DNA from 3 places in the Cellulomonas sp. NS3 genome. Region 3 is predicted to be linked to each of the others. Evidence: riboswitches for the same ligand, from Rfam matches in the RefSeq annotation. Region 3 holds a riboswitch; each other region holds the start of a gene.

Region 1 (6,299 bases), 1.2 Mb from region 3:
GGAGATCTTCACCGCCGCGCCGTCCGTGAAGTAGTTGTCGACGTTCCCGATCGTGTTCGTGCTCGGGGCGATGATCGCGCAGCGCGTGTGCCGCGTGTCGAGCCGGAAGACGTTGTTCGTGACGGCGAGACCCACGATGGCCGGGCGGCTGCCGTACGCCACGTTGACGGTGCACCCACCGCCGCCGATCCGGTTGTCGCGGATGGTCACGTCGGACACCGCGGCGCGGTCCTGCGTCGTCTGGACGGCGGAGGAGTACGCACCCTCGATGTTGTTGCGCACGATCCGGATGTTCGAGCCGCCCTGGATCTGCACGCTGTCGGCGTGGCTCGGGCCGCCCTTCTGGTTCGGGTCCTGCGCGTAGAACAGGTTGGCGTGGAGCCACGAGCTCTCGACGAGCACGTTCGAGCCGGTGATGTGGACCGAGTCGATGACGTTGGCGATCTCGGTGCGGCGGACCGTGAAGTTGTGGCCGATGATCCCGTTGATCCACGGCGAGGCCTCGGTCGCGACCAGCTCGCTGTCCTCGACCGTGAAGGGGTGCGCCCCGAGATCGTTGGTGATGAGGCCGAAGCTGCCGGTGATCGGGCGGCCGCGGACGATCGAGCGCTTGATCGTGACGTTCGGCGCCTTGACCTTGATGAACCCGCGGACGTCGACCGCGTCGACGACGGCGCCCGGCGTGGTGACGACCAGGTCACCGGTGACGACCTTGAGGACCGTGCCGGCCGGCACGCCCGTCGTGTCGGGACCGGCGTTGCTGAGGACCGGGATGTCGAGCGCGGTCGGCGCGACGCCGACGGCCGACGCGGGGACGGTCGCGGCGAGCGTCGCGGCGACGCTCAGGCCGGCGACGAGGGCGAGCGAGCGGGCCCGGCGGCGGGACGTGCGGCGGTCGTCACGACCGGCCGTGGCGTCGATGGGCGCGCGGAAGCTACGGACTGCATTGAGCACTGGATTCTCCGTCGTTCGGCAGCCTGGCGAACCTCGTGGGTCCCATGGCTTTGCGTCACTGCCTCGCGGCAGCTTTGCCTTTTCGTGGACAGGAGGACCGTATGCGGTCGCGACCGCGTGCGACAAGAGTCACAGCGCACGGCAGGCGGGTGAAAGATCGCCGACCGGGCGGCGGCGCTCCGGTGTCGGTGATATCGGCCCGTGCGGATCGGGGCGATCGTGCAGGTCACGGGCGTGAGAATGCGCAAGAAGGCGTTGTTTTCGACAAGTTTCGGAACGGCTCCACGCCGCGGTCGCGAGGAGTCCGGAACATCCGTTTGCGGTCGATATCGACAGCGCCGTCGCATTCACGGACGGGTGCACCCGGAGGGGTGGTGCGGGCGCTCGTCCGCCGGTGCCCCTGCAGGGCCCTCAGCGGAGCCCGAGGGCGTCGAGCCACGCCTGGGCGAGCAGGCCGTGCCCGGCGGGGGTGGGGTGCACGCCGTCGTACGCCCACGCGGCCGGCGTGGTGCGGACGGAGGCTGCGGCGAACAGGCCGTCGGCCGGCACGAGCGTCGCGCGGAACTCCGCGGCGAGCCGGCGGACGACCCCGATGCGCGGGTCGAGGTCCTCGCGCCAGCCGTGCTGCGCCTCCTCGACGGGCACGACGAACGGCTCGACGAGCACCAGACGTGCGCCGAGGCGGTCGCGCGCGGAGTCGAGCATCGCGCGGTAGTCCTCCTCGTACGCGTCGACCGACGTGGAGCGACCCGCGTCGTAGCGGCGCCACGTGTCGTTGATGCCGACGAGCACCGAGATCACCGTCGGCTCGAGCGCGAGGGCGTCGGCCTCCCAGCGGTCCCGCAGCTGGCGCGCGGTGTCCCCGCCGACCCCGCGGTTGAGGAACGTCAGGCCCAGGTCGGGCCGCCGCGCGCCGGCGAGCGCGGCGACGAGCATCGCGTACCCGTGCCCGAGGCTCGCCGGGTCGCGGCGGTCGCGGCCCCCGTCGGTGATGGAGTCGCCGGTCAAGAGGATGCGGTCGCCCGCCTCGAGAAGCGTCATGCCCGGAGTGCAGCACAGGCGCCCGGGACGGACAAGCCGGTCGGGCGCCGTCGACGAGGCCGGTCAGGCGGCGACCACGAGCGAGACCGCGAGCGCCGCCATCACGACCGCGACGAGGGCGTCGAGGACCTGCCACGCGCGCGGCCGCGCGAACAGCGGGGCGAGCCGGCCCGCCCCGAAGCCGAGCGTGACGAACCAGCCGATGCTCGCGGCGACCGCCCCGGCGGCGAAGGCCCACGGCCGGTCCTGCTGGTGCGCGACCGAGCCGAGCAGCACCACGGTGTCGAGGTACACGTGCGGGTTGAGGAACGTCAGGGCGGCGCACGTGAGCAGCACGCGGGCGCGTCCGCCCGGGGCGTCGTCCGCGGCGGGCTGCAGCGTCGCGGGCCGCAGCGCGCGGCGTGCGGCGCTGATCGCGAACCAGCCGAGGAACGCCGCACCGCCGTACCGCACGGCGGTCATGACCGTCTCGTGAGCCGTGAGCACCGGTCCCAGTCCGGCGACGCCCGCGGTGACGAGCGCGGCGTCGGCGAGCGCGCACACCAGCACGACGCCGAGCACGTGCTCGCGGCGCAGGCCCTGCCGGAGCACGAACGCGTTCTGCGCGCCGATCGCCACGATGAGGCCGAGGCCCGTCACGAGGCCGACGAGCGCGTCGGCGGGCGCGGAGGCGCTCACGGGTGGGCCCGGAGGTGCGAGGAAGCCATGGCCCGACGGTAGGCAGCCTGGCGCGTGCAGACCAGCGAATCATCCGCACGGATCGTTAGCATCGCTTCATGGACCTGGACCCCGCGCAGCTCAAGGCGCTCGCCGCCGTGGTCGACGAGGGCAGCTTCGAGGGCGCGGCGCGGGCGCTGAACGTCACGCCGTCCGCCGTGAGCCAGCGCATCAAGGCGCTCGAGCGGGCCGCCGGCCACGTCGTCGTGCGGCGGGCCCGGCCGTGCGAGCCCACCGTCCCGGGCCGCGCCCTGCTCCGCCTCGCGCGCGAGTGGAGCGTGCTGGAGGCGGAGGCCGCGGGCGTCCTCGGGGGCGACGACCCGGACGCGCACGTCCGGCTCGCGATCGCCGTCAACGCCGACTCGCTGTCCACGTGGTTCCCGCCGGTGCTCGCGGGCCTCCCGGCGCACGTCCTGCTCGACGTGCGCCGCGAGGACCAGGACCACTCGGCGGCGCTGCTGCGCGAGGGCTCGGTCATGGCCGCGGTGACGACCGACAGCGCCCCCGTGCAGGGCTGCCGCGTGCACCACCTCGGCGACATGCGGTACCTCGCCGTCGCCGCCCCGGGCTTCGTCGCGCGGTGGCTCCCGGACGGGCCGGCGCCCGAGGCGCTCGGGCGTGCCCCGCTGCTCGCATTCACCGGCAAGGACGCGCTGCAGGACCGCTTCGCGGCGCAGGTCACCGGGCGCCGCGTCGACCCGCCGCGGCACCTCGTGCCGTCGAACCACGCGTTCGTCGAGCTGGTCGCGCGCGGTCTGGGCTGGGGGATGGTGCCCGAGCAGGCCGCACGGGCCGGCGTCTCGCGGGGCGACCTCGTCGAGCTCGCCGCGGGGCACCACCTCGACGTGCCGCTGTACTGGCAGCACTGGAAGGTCGGCTCGCACTGGCTGGGGGTGCTGACGGGGCGCGTCGTCGACCACGCGGGCGTCGAGCTGCGCCGGTAGGCAGGGGTGGAGCGGGTGACGAGAATCGAACTCGCGTAGCCAGTTTGGAAGACTGGGGCTCTACCATTGAGCTACACCCGCACGGCCGGCTCACGCCGGACCAGCGGCCCCAGGTTAGCGGCTCCGCGCAGCGCCGTGCGACGCGCCCGTCCCGCCCCGGCCCGCGCGGCCCTGCCCGCCCGCGGCGCCACTAGACTCGGCCCGCACGGGATGTGGCGCAGGTTGGTAGCGCGTCCGCTTTGGGAGCGGAAGGTCGTGGGTTCGAATCCCGCCATCCCGACTCGTGCGGCCGGCCAGGCCCGCGACGTCCTGCGCCGACCGGGCGGTCCGCGCGCGTGACCTGGCGGCTTGGGGCGTCGGAGCGGGTGACGTAGGATCGAGGGTCGCCAGCGTGCGGTCACCTGCCGGGCTGCCTGGCGCGGGGCCGCGCGTCGGCCCCGGAGATCGCCGGAGTCGCCGGCGCCCGCCCCGACCAGTTGGAGATCATCGAAGTGAAGAGCGCCGTCGAGACCCTGGACGCCACCAAGGTCAAGCTGACCGTCGAGGTGCCGTACGACGAGCTCAAGCCGAGCATCGACCACGCCTACCAGCACATCGCTGAGCAGGTCACGGTCCCCGGCTTCCGCAAGGGCAAGGTGCCCCCGCGCATCATCGACCAGCGCGTCGGTCGCGTGGCCGTGATCGAGCACGCCGTCAACGAGGGCCTCTCGGGCTTCTACGCCGCGGCCGTCCGCGAGAACAAGCTGCGCCCGCTCGGCCAGCCCGAGGTCGAGGTCACCAAGGTCCCCGCGCTGACCGCCGCCCCCGCGGGCGAGGAGGGCGAGCTGCACTTCACCGCCGAGGTCGAGGTCCGGCCCGAGATCACCGTCCCCGAGCTCGACTCCCTGACGATCTCGGTCGACGACGTCACCGTCACCGACGAGGACGTCGCGACCCGCCTCGACGCGCTGCGCGAGCGCTTCGGCACGCTCGTCGGCGTGGACCGCCCGGCGGCCGAGGGCGACTTCGTCGTGCTCGACCTCGAGGCGACCATCGACGGCGAGCAAGTCGACTCGGTTAGCGGCATCAGCTACCAGATCGGCTCGGGCAACATGCTCGAGGGCCTCGACGAGGCGCTCGCCGGCCTCTCGGGCGGCGAGACCACGACGTTCGAGACGACCCTCGCGGGCGGCGACCACGCGGGCGAGAAGGCCCAGGTCACGGTCACGGCCACGACGGTCAAGACGCGTGAGCTCCCCGCCGCGGACGACGACTTCGCCCAGCTCGCGAGCGAGTTCGACACGCTCGCCGAGCTCGAGGCGGACCTGCGCGAGCAGGCCGCGAAGAACAAGGCGTCGGGCCAGGCCGTCCAGGCGCGCGACCTGCTCCTCGAGCAGCTCCTCGCCGCCACGGAGATCCCGGTCCCGGCCGGTGTCGTCGAGGCCGAGGTGCACCGTCACCTCGAGAACGAGGGTCGCCTGGAGGACGCCGAGCACCGCGCCGAGGTGGGCGAGCAGGCCGAGACGGCGCTGCGCAACCAGATCCTGCTCGACACGCTCGCCGAGCAGCTCGAGGTGAAGGTCAGCCAGAACGAGCTGCTCGACTACCTCGTGAGCGCGTCGCGCCAGTACGGCATGGACCCGAACACCTTCATCCAGACCGTCGACCAGCAGGGTCAGATCCCCGCGATGGTCGGTGAGGTCGCGCGCTCGAAGGCGCTCGCGATCGCGCTGCGCCGCGTCTCGGTGACCGACGCGAGCGGTGCACCCGTCGACCTGTCGGAGTTCATCGGGTCCGACGAGGAGGACGCGATCGAGGACGCCGCCGTGCAGGCGAGCGTCGGCGCCGACGACTCGGACATCGTCTTCGACGACGAGGCGCCCGCCGAGGACGCCAAGGCCTGACCCCGGTCGGTCCGTCGACGCAGGGCCCCGCACCTACCCGGTGCGGGGCCCTGCGTGCGTCCGGGTGAGGGGCGCCGGGCCGGGTGCGCCGTCAGCGAAAACGCGTGTCCGCGGGACGTTCGCCGTCGCACGTGCGCGTTAGGGTCCTTGCACATGCAGGTCTGCCCCCGGTTCCGGGAGCGGACGCAGTCTGACGAGGGAGCCTTCGTGAACGACCAGATGCCGGCGATCGCCCGGGCCGATTCCCCCGGTTTCGGCCTCAACGACCACATCTACAACCGGCTCCTGCGGGAGCGCATCATCTGGCTGGGCTCCGAGGTGCGCGACGAGAACGCGAACGCCATCTGCGCCCAGATGATGCTCCTGGCCGCAGAGGACCCGGACAAGGACATCTTCCTGTACATCAACTCGCCCGGCGGCTCGATCACGGCCGGCATGGCGATCTACGACACCATGAAGTACATCCAGCCGGACGTGGCCACGGTCGCGATCGGCATGGCGGCGTCGATGGGGCAGTTCCTGCTCTCCTCGGGCACCAAGGGCAAGCGCTACGCGACCCCCCACACCCGCGTGATGATGCACCAGCCCTCGGGCGGCATCGGCGGCACGGCGACGGACGTGCGGATCAACGCCCAGCTGATCATGCACATGAAGAAGGTCCTCGCGGACCTGATCGCGGAGCAGACCGGCAAGACGCCCGAGCAGATCAACGCCGACTCGGACCGCGACCGCTGGTTCACCGCGGACGAGGCCCTCGAGT
Region 2 (6,299 bases), 2.3 Mb from region 3:
CCTCGGGCTCGTACTCGAGGTGCAGGTGCACGTGCGTGCTCGTCTCGCTCGCAGGCTCGAACGTCACGGAGCCGGCGTTCGTCGCGCCCTCGGTCGCGGCCCACGCGACCTTGCGGTCGGGGACCTGCTCGAGGATCCGCGCCTCCCACTCGCGCCGGACCCCCGCGATCTCCGCGACCCACTGCAGGCGCTCGTCGGTGAGCTGGGTGATGGACTTGACCCCGCTCATGAAGTTCGGGAACTCCTCGAACTGCGTCCACTGGGCGTAGGCGACGCTGACCGGCACGTCCACCACGACCGACTTCTCCACGACCGTCGTCATGACTCTCCCTCCGTCGGCACGGACGAGGCGTCGACGCCTCGTGCTCGCGCTCCCCAGGATCGCCCCGCGCGCGGGTTCTCGCGCGCGGAGAGCCCGGCGCTGGCGGCACGGTCCGGTCGCGGCACGACGCGGTGCGGTGCGGTGCGGTGCGGCGCGGCACGGTGGCGGCACCGCCTGCGCCGCGGGCACTGCCCGGGCCGCGGGCACGGGCGGACGCCAGGACGGTGCGCCGCGGAGGTCAGGCGGAGCGTTCCGCCCGGTTGCGCAGGATGCAGAACTCGTTGCCCTCCGGGTCGGCGAGGACGACCCACCCGCCACCGTCGGGGCGGCGCAGGTCGGCGACCTGGCGGGCGCCGAGGCCGAGGAGCCGCGCGAGCTCGTCGTCCCGAGACCCCTCCGCGGGCTCGAGGTCGAGGTGGACCCGGTTCTTCACCACCTTGTCGTCGGGCACCTCCACGAACAGGAGCTTCTGCGTGCCGTCCGGCGACCAGATGCCGCACTCCTCGTGGCCGGGCTCATTGGGGTCCTCGGGATCGTCGTGGAAGCCGAGCACGTCGGCCCAGAACACGGACATGGCGTAGGCGTCCCGGCTGTCGACGGTGGTGTGCGAGATCACGGAGGTCATCGCGCCACCCTCGTCGCGCGGCGTCGAGGTGTCGAGCACTTACTTGACGCCCGGCCCTGCGGCGCCCCACCGCGGGACCCCCGGCGGCACGTCCTCGACGTGCGAGCGCAGCGGGCGCTGCCACCGGTCCGACGGGAGCTCGGGCCGCAGCGCAGCCAGCCCGGTGGCGTACGTCGAGATGCTGACGGGTCGGTGGCCGTGCGACCACAGCAGGCGGTCGGCCTCCGACGCGACGGACCCGGCCGTGGTCTCGACGATCGCGTACGGGGCACCGGGCTCAGCGGCGCCGGAGCCGGCGGCGCTGCGCCTCCGCGTACAGCCGGGCCCGGCGGTTGCCGCCCCGGCGCGCGATCGCGTCGAGCAGCGCGGTCAGCGAGCGGTCGACCGCCGCGACGTCCGAGGCCCAGCCGCGCCGCTCGCACTCCTCGAGCCACTCGACGGCCGACCGGTGCCCGCGCTCGGCGTTGCACCGCCGGCACGCCGCGACCTCGTTCTCGAGCCACGACGGCCCGCCCTTGGCGCGCGGCACGAGGTGCTCGCGGGTCGGCGCGACCAGCCCGGCGAACGGCCGGCCGCACCACACGCAACGGGCGCCGTCCCGGTCGAGCGCGAGCCGCAGGCGCTCGGCGGCGCCCGGCTGGTGGCGGCCCTCGACGCTCATGGGCCGACGGTACGTCGGGGCCCCGACCTCCGCAGGGTCTCGGGAGCATCGCCGGCCCACGGCACCCCGGCCCGTCCACGGCGCCCGGGCGGGCCGCCCGACGCCGCACCGACGGGTGCCTGCGGTCCGGAGCCGGCCACGACGACGGACCGCCCCGTCCGGCACGCGGTTCGCGTGCCGGACGGGGCGGTCCTGGGTCGTGCTCGTGCGCTCCTGCCGGTCGTGCCGGCGGGAGCGCACGGCGTCACTCGCGCAGCTTGCCGAACCCCGTGGCCGCCAGCCCCGCCTCGGCGGCGCGCAGCGACGGTGCGGACGAGTCGAGCCGCCAGTCGTTCGTCGTGCGCCCCTCGCCCTCGCCACCGGACGTCACGGCGAGGCTGAACCAGCCGAAGCCGTTGATGTCGGCGTTCTCGGGCCTGGCGAGACCCTCGAAGAGGCTGGTGATCCACTCGACCTTGTGGCCACCCTCCTCGGTCGCCCCGATCTCCGCGAGGAAGATCGGCCTGGTCGAGGACGCGGCACGCAGCAGCGGGAGCGTCTGGCCGTAGGTGTTGTCGAACGTCGGCTCCGGGTCGCCCGGGCGGTAGTAGCCCGACATGCCGATCCAGTCGACGTACTCGTCACCGGGGTAGAAGTTCACCGGGTCGGGCTGGCTCGGGATCTTGTTGACGCGGTTCGGGGCCCAGAGCCACGCGACGTACTGGTTCGCGCCCTCCTGCGTGAAGATGTCGTGCACGTGCCGCCACATCTGCACGTACTCGCCCTTCTTGTTCCCGTTGATGCTCTTGCCGTCCCACCCGCGGACCTCGGACCACGGGTACCAGGTCCCGTTCATCTCGTGGTTGAAGCGCAGGACGAGCGGGAGGCCGGTCGCGGCGATGTCGCGGGCGTACTTGCGCAGGTACTCGTCGTGCTGGCCGTTGATGATCGAGCCGAGCGAGTACTCGGGCGCCTCCGCAGAGATGGCACCGACCTGGCTCTGGCTCTCCCACGTGAGCAGCGGGATCTGGCCGCGGCTCCACGCCTGCTGGACGGCGTCCGGACGGAAGTCGGTGTCCCACGACTGGAAGTAGCCGCTGACGTCGGCGTCGCGGTTCACGGCCGCCTGCACGCCGTTGAACTCGCCGTAGTCGAACGGGCTCTGCGTCGTGTAGAGGCCGAAGAGCTGGCTCGCCGCGATGATGTCCGCCTTGGTCATCGACGCGGTGACCGGGGGCGCCTGGTGGCCCTTGGGGTTCTGCACCTTGTAGGTGAGCTCACCGAGCTGCTTCTTGAGGTCCGCGATCTGCGCGGTCGCGACCTTGGTCGCGGCGTTCTGGCGCTCGCGCGTGGCCTTGAGCGTGCCGTTGACGAGGTTCGCGGCGTCCTTCTGCTCCGCCGCCTCGGCCTCCGCGCGACCGAGCTCCTGCTGCGTCTGCACGAGCTTCGCCTCGAGCTCGGTGATCTGCTTCTTCAGGTCCTCCGCGCGGGCGAGCTGGACCGTGTCGCCGACCTGGGGCCGCGGCGCGCTGAGCTTCGCCTCCATCTCCTCGAGCTGGGAGCTGAGGTCGCGCGAGCGCGCCTGCTCGGTCTGGAGGGCCACCTCGGTCGCGCTCGGCCCGTTCCACACGTACTGGCCCTGCGGGGACAGCAGCGCAATGGCGCCGACGGCAAGAAGTGAGACGGTGATCACAGAAGCGAGCACGCGATGGCGGCGCGTGAACTTGAACGGATAGTCGGAAAACATCTGCGGGTGCCTCCACGGCGATGGTCTTCACGGCGCGCCCGGGTCGTGCGGTCCGGACTGCGTGCGGGTCGTGAGCACGTGTGCTCGTCGGGCGTGAGCGCAGACGCACGGATGTGCGGCCGTCGCGTTCGACATGGCGCGGAGCCCCTCCCGAGGCCCGGCCGTGCCGGAGCGCGACGTCCGTGTCGCGGTGCGTGTCCTGCTCCAGCACGGCGACAGACCGTGCTGACCTGCGACGATGGGTGAGAGACAGCGTCGCCGCGGGTTACCGGGACCGTGGGGGGACGTGTCCCCTGCCGTGTCGCCCTGCCCTGCGTGCGGCGGCGACCGCGCCAGACGGCCCAACCTCGGCGCCGGCCTGCGGCGCCGAACTCGGTTCCCCCCGGAAGCCCTGTGCGGTAGGTCCTCATGGTGCACAGGAATCACTCGAAAGAGCAAGAACCCTGCACGGAACACGGTCGTATATCCGAATTGCCCGGGTGCACGTGAGTCATCGCCGGCGCGCACACGCGTCCCCTTGGTCCGGTTTATGTGACTGGATTAACACGAACGGCGCACGTACGCTCGACGAGTCCACGAAAAGGCAAACCTGCCGCGAGGCAGGGACGCAAAGCCATGGGGCCCATGCGGTCCGCCAGGCTGCCGAACGACAGGGGATCCCCGTGCAACGCCGCCTCCCTGCGCAGGGCCGCACCGTGCCCGCGCCCACCCGCACCGCCTCCACCCGCACCGCCGCCACCCGCGCCGCGCGCAGCCGCACCGCACGCGCCGTCGTGGCGACGGCCGCGCTCGCGGGTCTGCTCACGGCGGCCGTCGTGCCGCCGTCGACCGCCGCCAGCCGCCACGTCGTCGAGCCGTCACCGGCGCCGACGGTCTCGCCCACGGCCGAACCGACGCCCACGGCGTCACCCACGCCCACTCCCTCGGCCGAGCCGACGCTCAGCCCCTCGCCCACGGCCGACCCGACGCTCAGCCCCACGCCCGGGCCGTCCGAGCCCACCCCCGACGCCACCCCGAAGCCGGGCGCCGACGCCGCGAACGACTGGGCCGAGGACGCCCTGACCCCGGACGACGGCCTGCTCTTCGGCGCGTCGGTCGCGCGGGGCACGCACCCGAGCGTCGACGCCGCCGTCTCGGCGTTCGAGGCGTCGGTCGGGCGCAAGCTCGACGTGCACCGCTGGTACAGCCTGTGGGACGAGCTGCCGTCGACGCCGCTCACCACGACGGTCCAGCGCGGCCGCACGCCGATGCTCTCGGTGTCGTCGAAGAAGATCGACGGCACCAAGATCTCGTGGGCCGCCGTCGCGAGCGGCGCCCACGACGCGCAGATCGTCCAGCACGCCGACGCCGTCAAGGCCCTGCGCGTGCCGATGTACGTGTCGTTCCAGCACGAGCCCGACTACTCCCCCGGATTCGGCGACGCGGCCGACTACCGCGCCGCGTTCCGCCACTACGTCGAGGTGTTCCGCGCGCAGGGCGTGACGAACGCCGTGTGGACGTGGATCGTGACGCCGACGCCCTTCGCGCCGTACGCGGCCGTGAGCGCCGACGCGCTGTACCCCGGCGACGACGTCGTCGACCAGATCGCGCTCGACGCCTACAACTGGTTCGGGTGCTCGACGAACGGCCAGACGGCGTGGGCGTCGATGTCCCGCACCGCGTCGGCGTTCCGGGCCTTCGGTCAGGCGCACGGCAAGGAGCTCGTCATCGCCGAGTGGGGCTCGGTCGAGGACCCCGCGGTGCCCGGCCGCAAGGCCGCGTGGCTGCGCGAGTCCATGGCGACGCTCGAGTCGTGGCCCGAGGTCACCGCGGTCCTGTACTTCCACCACCACGGCAGCTGCTCGTGGTTCGTGGACTCGACGCCGAGCTCGCTCGAGGCGTTCGCGGACATCGCCGACTCCCCGGCGACGCACACCCGCCCGTCGGCGTTCCTGCAGGCGTCCACGACGCACGGGACGGCGCCCCTGACGGTCACGTTCGACGCGTCGCGCTCGTCGGGCGCGCGTGGCGGGGCCGGGGAGCACGTCGCGAGCTGGTCGCTGACCTACGGGGACGGGACCACCGAGAGCGGCACGGGAGCACCGCCGTCGACCCTCAGGCACGTGTTCGGCCCGGGCGACCACAGCGCACGGCTCACCGTCACCGACACCGCGGGCGGCACGAGCACCGACTCGGTCGCGATCACCGCGGCGGAGCCCCCGACCGGGACGCTCGACCAGAAGGACGTCACGGACACCTCGGCGACGCTCTACGCGTGGGTCGACCTGCACGGGTACGCGGGCACCGTGCGCTTCCAGTACGGGCGGACGCTCGAGTACCTCGGGGGCGACTCGACGGTCGACGTGCCGGCCGTGCCGTACGTGAAGACCACGAGCCAGCCCATCGCCGGGATCCGGCCCGGGACGACCTACTACTGGAAGGCGACCATCACGTCGCCGGCCGGCACCACCGAGCTGACCCGCACGTTCGAGACCGCGGGCGCGCCGACGTCATCGAACCAGTTCACGGCCTCGTCGACGTCCACGTCGACGACCTTCAAGGCGCAGGTGCACCCGCACCGGCTCACCACCACGGCGTGGATCGAGTGGGGCCGGACGACCGCGCTCGGCACGTCCTCGCCGGTCACGACGCTGCCCGCGCTGACCTACGAGAAGACGGTCGCGAGCAACCTCGTGACGGGTCTCGCGCCGCGCACGACGTACTACTACCGGGTCGTCGCCACGAACGCGCAGGGCACGCTGTACGGGCCGGTGCGCTCGTTCACGACGCCGCGCTGAGCAGCCGGCCGGGCAGGTCGCGGGCGCACGCGACCTGCCCCGCGGCGCCGGGCCGCTCCCTTCCCGGAGCGGCCCGGCGCCTCCGCTCAGCGCGGGCGCAGCTGGCTCGCCGGCACGATCTCCGACACCTGCGACGCGCTCGACCAGCGCAGCTGGATGGTCGCGTCGAGCCGGTCGTCGAAGTACTC
Region 3 (6,299 bases):
AGATGGCGCCCATCGCGCAGAAGGCCGTGGCCGCCGCGGGTCTCACGATCGACGACCTCGACGCGTTCATCCCCCACCAGGCGAACATGCGGATCATCGACCAGATGATCAAGCAGCTCAAGCTCCCCGAGACGGTCGCGGTCGGCCGTGACATCGCCGACATGGGCAACACGTCGGCCGCCTCGATCCCGCTCGCGACCGAGCGCCTGCTCCGCGAGGGTCAGGCAAAGAGCGGCGACATCGCGCTCCAGATCGGTTTCGGCGCGGGTCTCGTGTACGCCGCGCAGGTCGTCGTCCTGCCCTGACCGCGGCGCGGGTGCCGCCGCCGCGCGGCTCCCGACACGCGACCGGCCCGACCGCGCGTCCGCCGCCCGGCGGTACCGTGCACAGTTCAGCAGCACCTCCCAGCACGTCCCAGCAGCACCCAACCAAGGAGACACCGATGGCGCACAGCGAGCAGGAGATCCTGGCCGGACTGGCCGAGATCGTCAGCGAGGAGACGGGCCTTCCCACCGACTCCGTCCTGCCCGAGAAGTCCTTCACCGACGACCTCGACATCGACTCGCTGTCGATGATGACGATCGTCACCCTCGCCGAGGAGAAGTTCGACGTGCGCATCCCCGACGACGAGGTCAAGAACCTCGTCACGGTCGGCGACGCGGTCTCGTTCATCTCGGGCGCCCAGTCCTGAGCACGCCGCTCGGCCGGCTCCCCGCCGGCTGAGCACCGCTCGGCCCGCACCACCGGCCGAGCACAGCCCGACCGGACGCCGCTCAGGTGAGCGCACCCGGTACGCGCTCCCCCGAGGACGCAGCACGACGCATCCGGCCGCCCGGCCCGCCCACGGCGCACCACACGCCCGGGCCGGGCGCCCGGACGCCCTCCCGCCACCGCCCCGAACTGGAGCACCCATGAGCCCCGTCACCGACGTCGTCGTCACCGGCCTCGGCGCCACCACGCCTCTCGGTGGTGACGTCCCGAGCACCTGGCAGGCCGCCCTCGCGGGCGAGTCCGGCGCACGCCCGCTCCCCAACGACTGGGCGGAGCGGTACGAGATCGCCGTGAGCTTCGCGGCGCAGCTCAAGGTCGGGCCCGACGAGGTCCTGTCGCGCCCCGAGATCAAGCGCATGGACCCGTCCGCCCAGTACGCGATCATCGCGTCGCGTGAGGCGTGGGCCGACGCGGGCAGCCCGGAGGTCGACCCCGAGCGCCTGGGCGCCGTCGTGTCGTCGGGCATCGGCGGGATCTGGACGACGCTCGACGCGTGGGACACGCTGCGCGAGAAGGGCGGGCGCCGCGTCCTGCCCATGACCGTCCCCATGCTCATGCCCAACTCCCCGGCCGCCTACGTCGAGCTCGAGCTCGGCGCCCGTGCCGGTGCGCACGCGCTGGTCTCGGCGTGCGCGTCGGGCGCCGAGGCGATCGGGTACGCGGTCGAGATGATCCGCTCGGGCCGCGCCGACGTCGTCGTCGCCGGCGGCACCGAGGCGGCGATCCACCCCATGCCGCTCGCGGCGTTCGCGGCGTCGCGCACGCTGTCGACGCGCAACGACGACCCCGCCGCCGCGTCCCGGCCGTACGACACCGGGCGGGACGGGTTCGTGCTCGGTGAGGGCGCCGGCATCGTGGTGCTCGAGAGCGCCGAGCACGCGGCCGCCCGCGGCGCACGCGTCTACGCGAAGGTCGCCGGGGTCGGCCTGTCCGCCGACGGCTACCACCTGACGTCCCCCGAGCCGTCGGGGCGCGGTCAGATCTCCGCGATGCGCTCGGCGCTCACGGACGCGGGCATCGACCCCACCGACGTGCGGCACGTCAACGCGCACGCCACGTCGACGGTCGTCGGCGACCTCATCGAGGCGCGGGGCGTCCGCGACGTGCTCGGCGCGGCCGCGGACCAGGTCGCGTTGTCGGCCACGAAGTCGATGACGGGTCACCTGCTCGGCGGAGCGGGCGCGCTCGAGACCATCTTCACGGTGCTCGCGCTGCACGAGCGCACGGCTCCCCCGACGATCAACGTCGCGGACCCGGACCCCGAGCTCGTGCTCGACCTGGTCCGCGACACTCCGCGCGCCCTCCCGGCCGACGGTCAGCTCGCCGCGATCAACAACTCGTTCGGGTTCGGCGGCCACAACGTCGCCCTCGTGGTCACGACGGCCTGACGCCCCGCACGACGACGCCCGGCCACCGCGACCCGTGAGGGTGCGGTGGCCGGGCGTGGTCGTGCGCCGCGTGGCCGGCGTCGCGGCTCAACCGCCGACGGCCGTTCAGCCCACCCGGTGCAGCCAACGGACGGGCGCCCCGGCACCGGCGTAGCGGAACGGCTCGAGCTCGTCGTCCCACGCCTGCCCGAGCGCGAGGTCGAGCTCGGCGCGCAGGCGTGCCGGATCGGCGGCGTGCACGAGGGCGGCACGGATGCGGTCCTCGGGCACGACGACGTTGCCGTGCACGTCGGTCTGGGCGTGGAAGATGCCGAGCTCGGGCGTGTGGCTCCAGCGCGAGCCGTCGGTGCCGTGGCTGGACTCCTCGGTCACCTCGTAGCGCAGGTGGGTCCACCCGCGCAGCGCCGAGGCCAGGCGCGCGCCCGTCCCCTGGGCACCCTGCCAGGACAGCTCTGCCCGGTACATCCCCGGCGCCGCGGGCTGCGGCGTCCAGTCCAGGGACACGCGTGTGCCCAGCACGTTGCCTGCCGCCCACTCCATGTGGGGGCAGAGCGCACGTGGCGCTGAGTGCACGAAAAGTACACCGCGGGTGATCGCACCTGCCATGTCGCCCTCCTGACGGCTCGAGGTTCGTCTTCCCCAACGACCTCGTCCCGCAGACAGGAGTGCACCACGGCCTCGCGGCGTGCTGGTGACAGCATGCATGATCCGGCTGGTCGGACGCCAGCGAATCCGGCTTCGCCACCCGGACGTGCACCGGTCCGGCGTGCGGACCGTCCAGGTTCGCCCCGATACGTCGGGATCAGGACCCGGACGGGCGACGGACGGCGCCGGACCGGAACGGGTGTCCGGGGCGGCGTCCGCGTCAGAGCTGGTCGCGGATCGCGCGCATCGCCTTCTTGCGGACCGACCGCTCGAGCCGGTCGAGGTACAGGTAGCCGTCGAGGTGGTCCACCTCGTGCTGGAGGCACCGCGCCATGAGCTCGGTGCCCTCGACGACGACCTCGCGGCCGTCGAGGTCCTCGCCGACGACCCGGGCGTACCAGGCGCGCTTCGTCGGGTACCAGAGGCCGGGCACCGAGAGGCAGCCCTCGTCCCCGTCCTGGTAGTCCTCGGACAGCTCGACGATGCGCGGGTTGAGCACGTAGCCGATCTCGTCGTCGATGTTCCACGAGAAGGCGCGGAGCCCGACGCCGATCTGGTTGGCGGCGAGGCCGGCCCGACCCTCGTGGTCGACGGTCTCGAGCAGGTCCGTCACGAGGGAGCGCACCCGGTCGTCGACGGTCGTGATCGGGTCGCAGGGGGTGCGCAGGACCGGGTCGCCGACCGTGCGGATCTCTCTCATCGCCATGCCCACGATTGTTTCATGCGGGGCTGTCCTGCTCGGGCACTCCGGCGGTCGGGGGTGTGAACCGCGCGGGCCGGACGCGCCTCCGAGCCGCCGCCCTCGCGCCCGCGCGGCTCCGCCGCCCACCGCACCCCTGCGGCGCACCAAGGACGGGACTGCATTCGAGTGACCCAGGTCACGTGAATTGGACGCGTGCACGACGAAAGGCCCGGGAACATTTCCCCGGGCCTTTCGGCGAGAAGCTGCGCGTGACGCGCGGGTGGTCGCTCAGGCGTCGGAACGCTGCTGCGGGACGCCCGTGAGGAGCTGGCGGACCTCGTTCTCGTGGAAGCGGCGGTGCCCACCGAGCGTCCGGACGGCCGAGAGCTTGCCGGCCTGCGCCCAGCGCGTGACGGTCTTCGGGTCGACGCGGAACATCGCTGCGACCTCACCCGGGGTGAGCAGAGCGCCCGGCATCGAGGCGGACTCGGAACGGTTGGGGGTGGTGATGGCCATGATGACAACTCTCCTGTCGTTCGGTAGCTCGGCTGACCCCTGAGGCCCCGTGGCTTTGCGTCCCCACCTTGCGGCGGGTTTGCCGTTTCTCGCTGACGTCCTCAACTATGCATGAACCCGGACAACTTCGCAACAACCCCCCGAGGGTGAAACGAACCGCCCAGGGGGCCGATCGGGTGAATCGATGCGCTTCGACGCTGCACATAACACGCTTCACCGGGGCGCGCATCCTGACCGCCGCCGGACCTGCGGATGGGCCGGAGCAGACGCCCCCATGACGATCTCTCGCCCTCCCGCCGGATTGGTCCTACCCTTGACCCAACGCCCAGGCGCGAGCGGGGCGGGTCGCCAGGTGACCACGGCGGGTGACGGGCGCCTCATCTTGTGCGGGTGAGGCGCCCGAACGCCGTCCTCCTCCGTCGCCGAACGTGACCGAGACGCGTGTCACCCCGTGCCCCAGGGCCCTCACCGTCGCGGCGGACCGTGGAGTCCGCACCCGGGTGCCGCGGCGGCGTCGGCACCCGTGCCCCGCACGGGCCCTGACCTGCGGCTCTCCCCTCAAGAAGCCGCCGCTCGTGCCGATGCTCCCTCCGGAGAGCCCCCACGTGGCTCGCAGCCGGAGGAGTCACGTGCCGCACACCTGGACCGTCCTCGCGCTCGCGCGCCACATCGGCGGGTTCTACCACGGTGAGCTGCTCGCCGGGCTGGTGCAGGAGGTGACCGCGCAGGGCGGTCGCGTCGTCGTGGCCCAGACCGCACCCGAGAAGCCCGAGCTCGACGAGACCGTCGTCGGCGAGACCGCGCTCTCGGTCGCGTGGGACGAGGCCGACGCGGTCGTCACGATCGCCCTCAGCGCGAGCGCGGCCTTCCTCGAGCGGATGCTCGAGCTCGGCAAGCCCGTCGTGCTCACGAGCCAGCGGGTCGACGGCGTCGAGGCGCCCGTCGCGCTGCCGGACAACCACGGCGGCATCCACGCGGCCGTGGAGCACCTGCGCGCGCACGGGCACACCCGCATCGGGTTCGTCGGGGACCTGCGGCAGTACGACTACCAGGAGCGCCACCTCGCGTACCGGGACGCGCTCGCCGCGCACGGGCTCACCCCGCGCGACGAGCTGCTGGTCGTGGCGCGGGACTGGTCGGAGGCCGCGGGCGAGGAGGCCGCCCGCGCGCTGCTCGACCGTCCCGATCGGCCCGACGCGGTGGTCACCGCGTCCGGGCACAACGCGATCGGTCTCATCCGCGGGCTCGCCGCCGCGGGGGTGCGCGTGCCCGAGGACGTCGCGGTCCTCGCGTTCGACAACGTCGAGCAGGGCGCGTACGCGACCCCGAGCCTGTCGAGCGTGCACCAGCGGTTCGACGAGGTCGGGGCGCTGGCCGGGTCGCTCGTCATGCGCGCCCTGCGAGGCGAGCACGTGCCCGCGGGCAGCCACGTCGCCGAGGCCACGGTCGTCGTCCCGCGCGGCTCGTGCGGGTGCCGCAACGACGTGCTCACCGCCCGGTCGGCCCCTGGGTCCCGCGCCGCCGGCGTACCCGTGCAGCCCGACGACCTCCACCGCACCCTGTCGACCCTGCTCGCCGGGCAGCACCCCGGGACCGTCACCCCCGACGCGACGGTGGGCCTCGCCCGCGAGCTCGAGCGCCTCCTGCAGCGCGGCGACGACCTGACCGGGGCGGACCTCGACGGGCTGCTCGCGCTCATGCGCGACGTCGCACCCGGGGACGACGCGCTGCACCGGGTCACCTCGGTGCTCACCGAGCACGTGCAGCGGTTGATGAGCACGGGGAGCTCCACGGGCGCGAGCCCGCACGCCGCCGCCCTGAGCCGGGTCGCCGCGGCGCTCTGGCAGCTGCAGAACCACGGCTCGGTGCAGCAGGCGCACGTCCTCGCCCACCACGTGCTCGAGGGCTCCGACGTCGCGGCGGCGCTGCTGCGCGCCGACGCGGACGCGGCGCGCGGGCTCGGCTGGCTCGCGCAGACCCACTCGCGCGCGGGGCTGCTCGCGCTGTGGGACGACGCCGCGCCCGGTTCGCCGCTGCGGCTCGCGGGGGTCCACGACCCCGACGGTCTCCTCGACCACCGCGTCGGCGACGAGCTCGACTGGCGCCGGTTCCCGCCGTCCGACCTCGTCGGGGCCGCCGACGGCGCCCAGGGCGAGGTGTGCCTCGTCGTGCCGATCCGGACCCCGGCGCGGCGCTGGGGGCTCCTCGCCGTCCTCGGCGTCGTGAACTCCCGGTCGAGCCACGAGGCGTACCACCACTGGGCCACGCTTCTCGCCTCCGTGCTCGAGGGCGAGGAG

Evidence for each region. A riboswitch is a leader RNA that binds a small molecule or an ion and turns the genes downstream of it on or off. The one in region 3 is predicted to bind cyclic di-GMP.
Region 1: it holds a riboswitch for cyclic di-GMP, as region 3 does, so the genes downstream of both, NXY84_RS08265 (hypothetical protein) here and NXY84_RS13565 (BldC family transcriptional regulator) in region 3, are expected to answer to the same signal.
Region 2: it holds a riboswitch for cyclic di-GMP, as region 3 does, so the genes downstream of both, NXY84_RS21710 (PKD domain-containing protein) here and NXY84_RS13565 (BldC family transcriptional regulator) in region 3, are expected to answer to the same signal.

Annotation. Positions count from the first base shown of each region.
Region 1 is NZ_CP103289.1:1,796,736-1,803,034, forward strand. Features, by position in the region: gene NXY84_RS08265 (hypothetical protein) at 1-954, opposite strand, end outside; cyclic di-GMP riboswitch class I at 969-1,043, opposite strand; gene NXY84_RS08270 (SGNH/GDSL hydrolase family protein) at 1,366-1,995, opposite strand; gene NXY84_RS08275 (LysE/ArgO family amino acid transporter) at 2,059-2,673, opposite strand; gene NXY84_RS08280 (LysR family transcriptional regulator ArgP) at 2,772-3,656, shown strand; tRNA gene NXY84_RS08285 (tRNA-Gly) at 3,664-3,737, opposite strand; tRNA gene NXY84_RS08290 (tRNA-Pro) at 3,863-3,936, shown strand; gene tig (trigger factor) at 4,148-5,539, shown strand; gene NXY84_RS08300 (ATP-dependent Clp protease proteolytic subunit) at 5,747-6,299, shown strand, end outside.
Region 2 is NZ_CP103289.1:474,573-480,871, reverse strand. Features, by position in the region: gene NXY84_RS02220 (SRPBCC family protein) at 1-322, opposite strand, end outside; gene NXY84_RS02215 (VOC family protein) at 561-947, opposite strand; gene NXY84_RS02210 (HNH endonuclease) at 1,225-1,608, opposite strand; gene NXY84_RS02205 (glycoside hydrolase family 26 protein) at 1,853-3,334, opposite strand; cyclic di-GMP riboswitch class I at 3,907-3,981, shown strand; gene NXY84_RS21710 (PKD domain-containing protein) at 4,030-6,111, shown strand; gene NXY84_RS02195 (PQQ-dependent sugar dehydrogenase) at 6,198-6,299, opposite strand, start outside.
Region 3 is NZ_CP103289.1:2,956,676-2,962,974, forward strand. Features, by position in the region: gene NXY84_RS13540 (beta-ketoacyl-ACP synthase III) at 1-305, shown strand, start outside; gene NXY84_RS13545 (acyl carrier protein) at 443-691, shown strand; gene NXY84_RS13550 (beta-ketoacyl-[acyl-carrier-protein] synthase family protein) at 912-2,159, shown strand; gene NXY84_RS13555 (DUF3145 domain-containing protein) at 2,265-2,765, opposite strand; gene def (peptide deformylase) at 3,025-3,510, opposite strand; gene NXY84_RS13565 (BldC family transcriptional regulator) at 3,775-3,963, opposite strand; cyclic di-GMP riboswitch class I at 4,022-4,096, opposite strand; gene NXY84_RS13570 (EAL domain-containing protein) at 4,632-6,299, shown strand, end outside.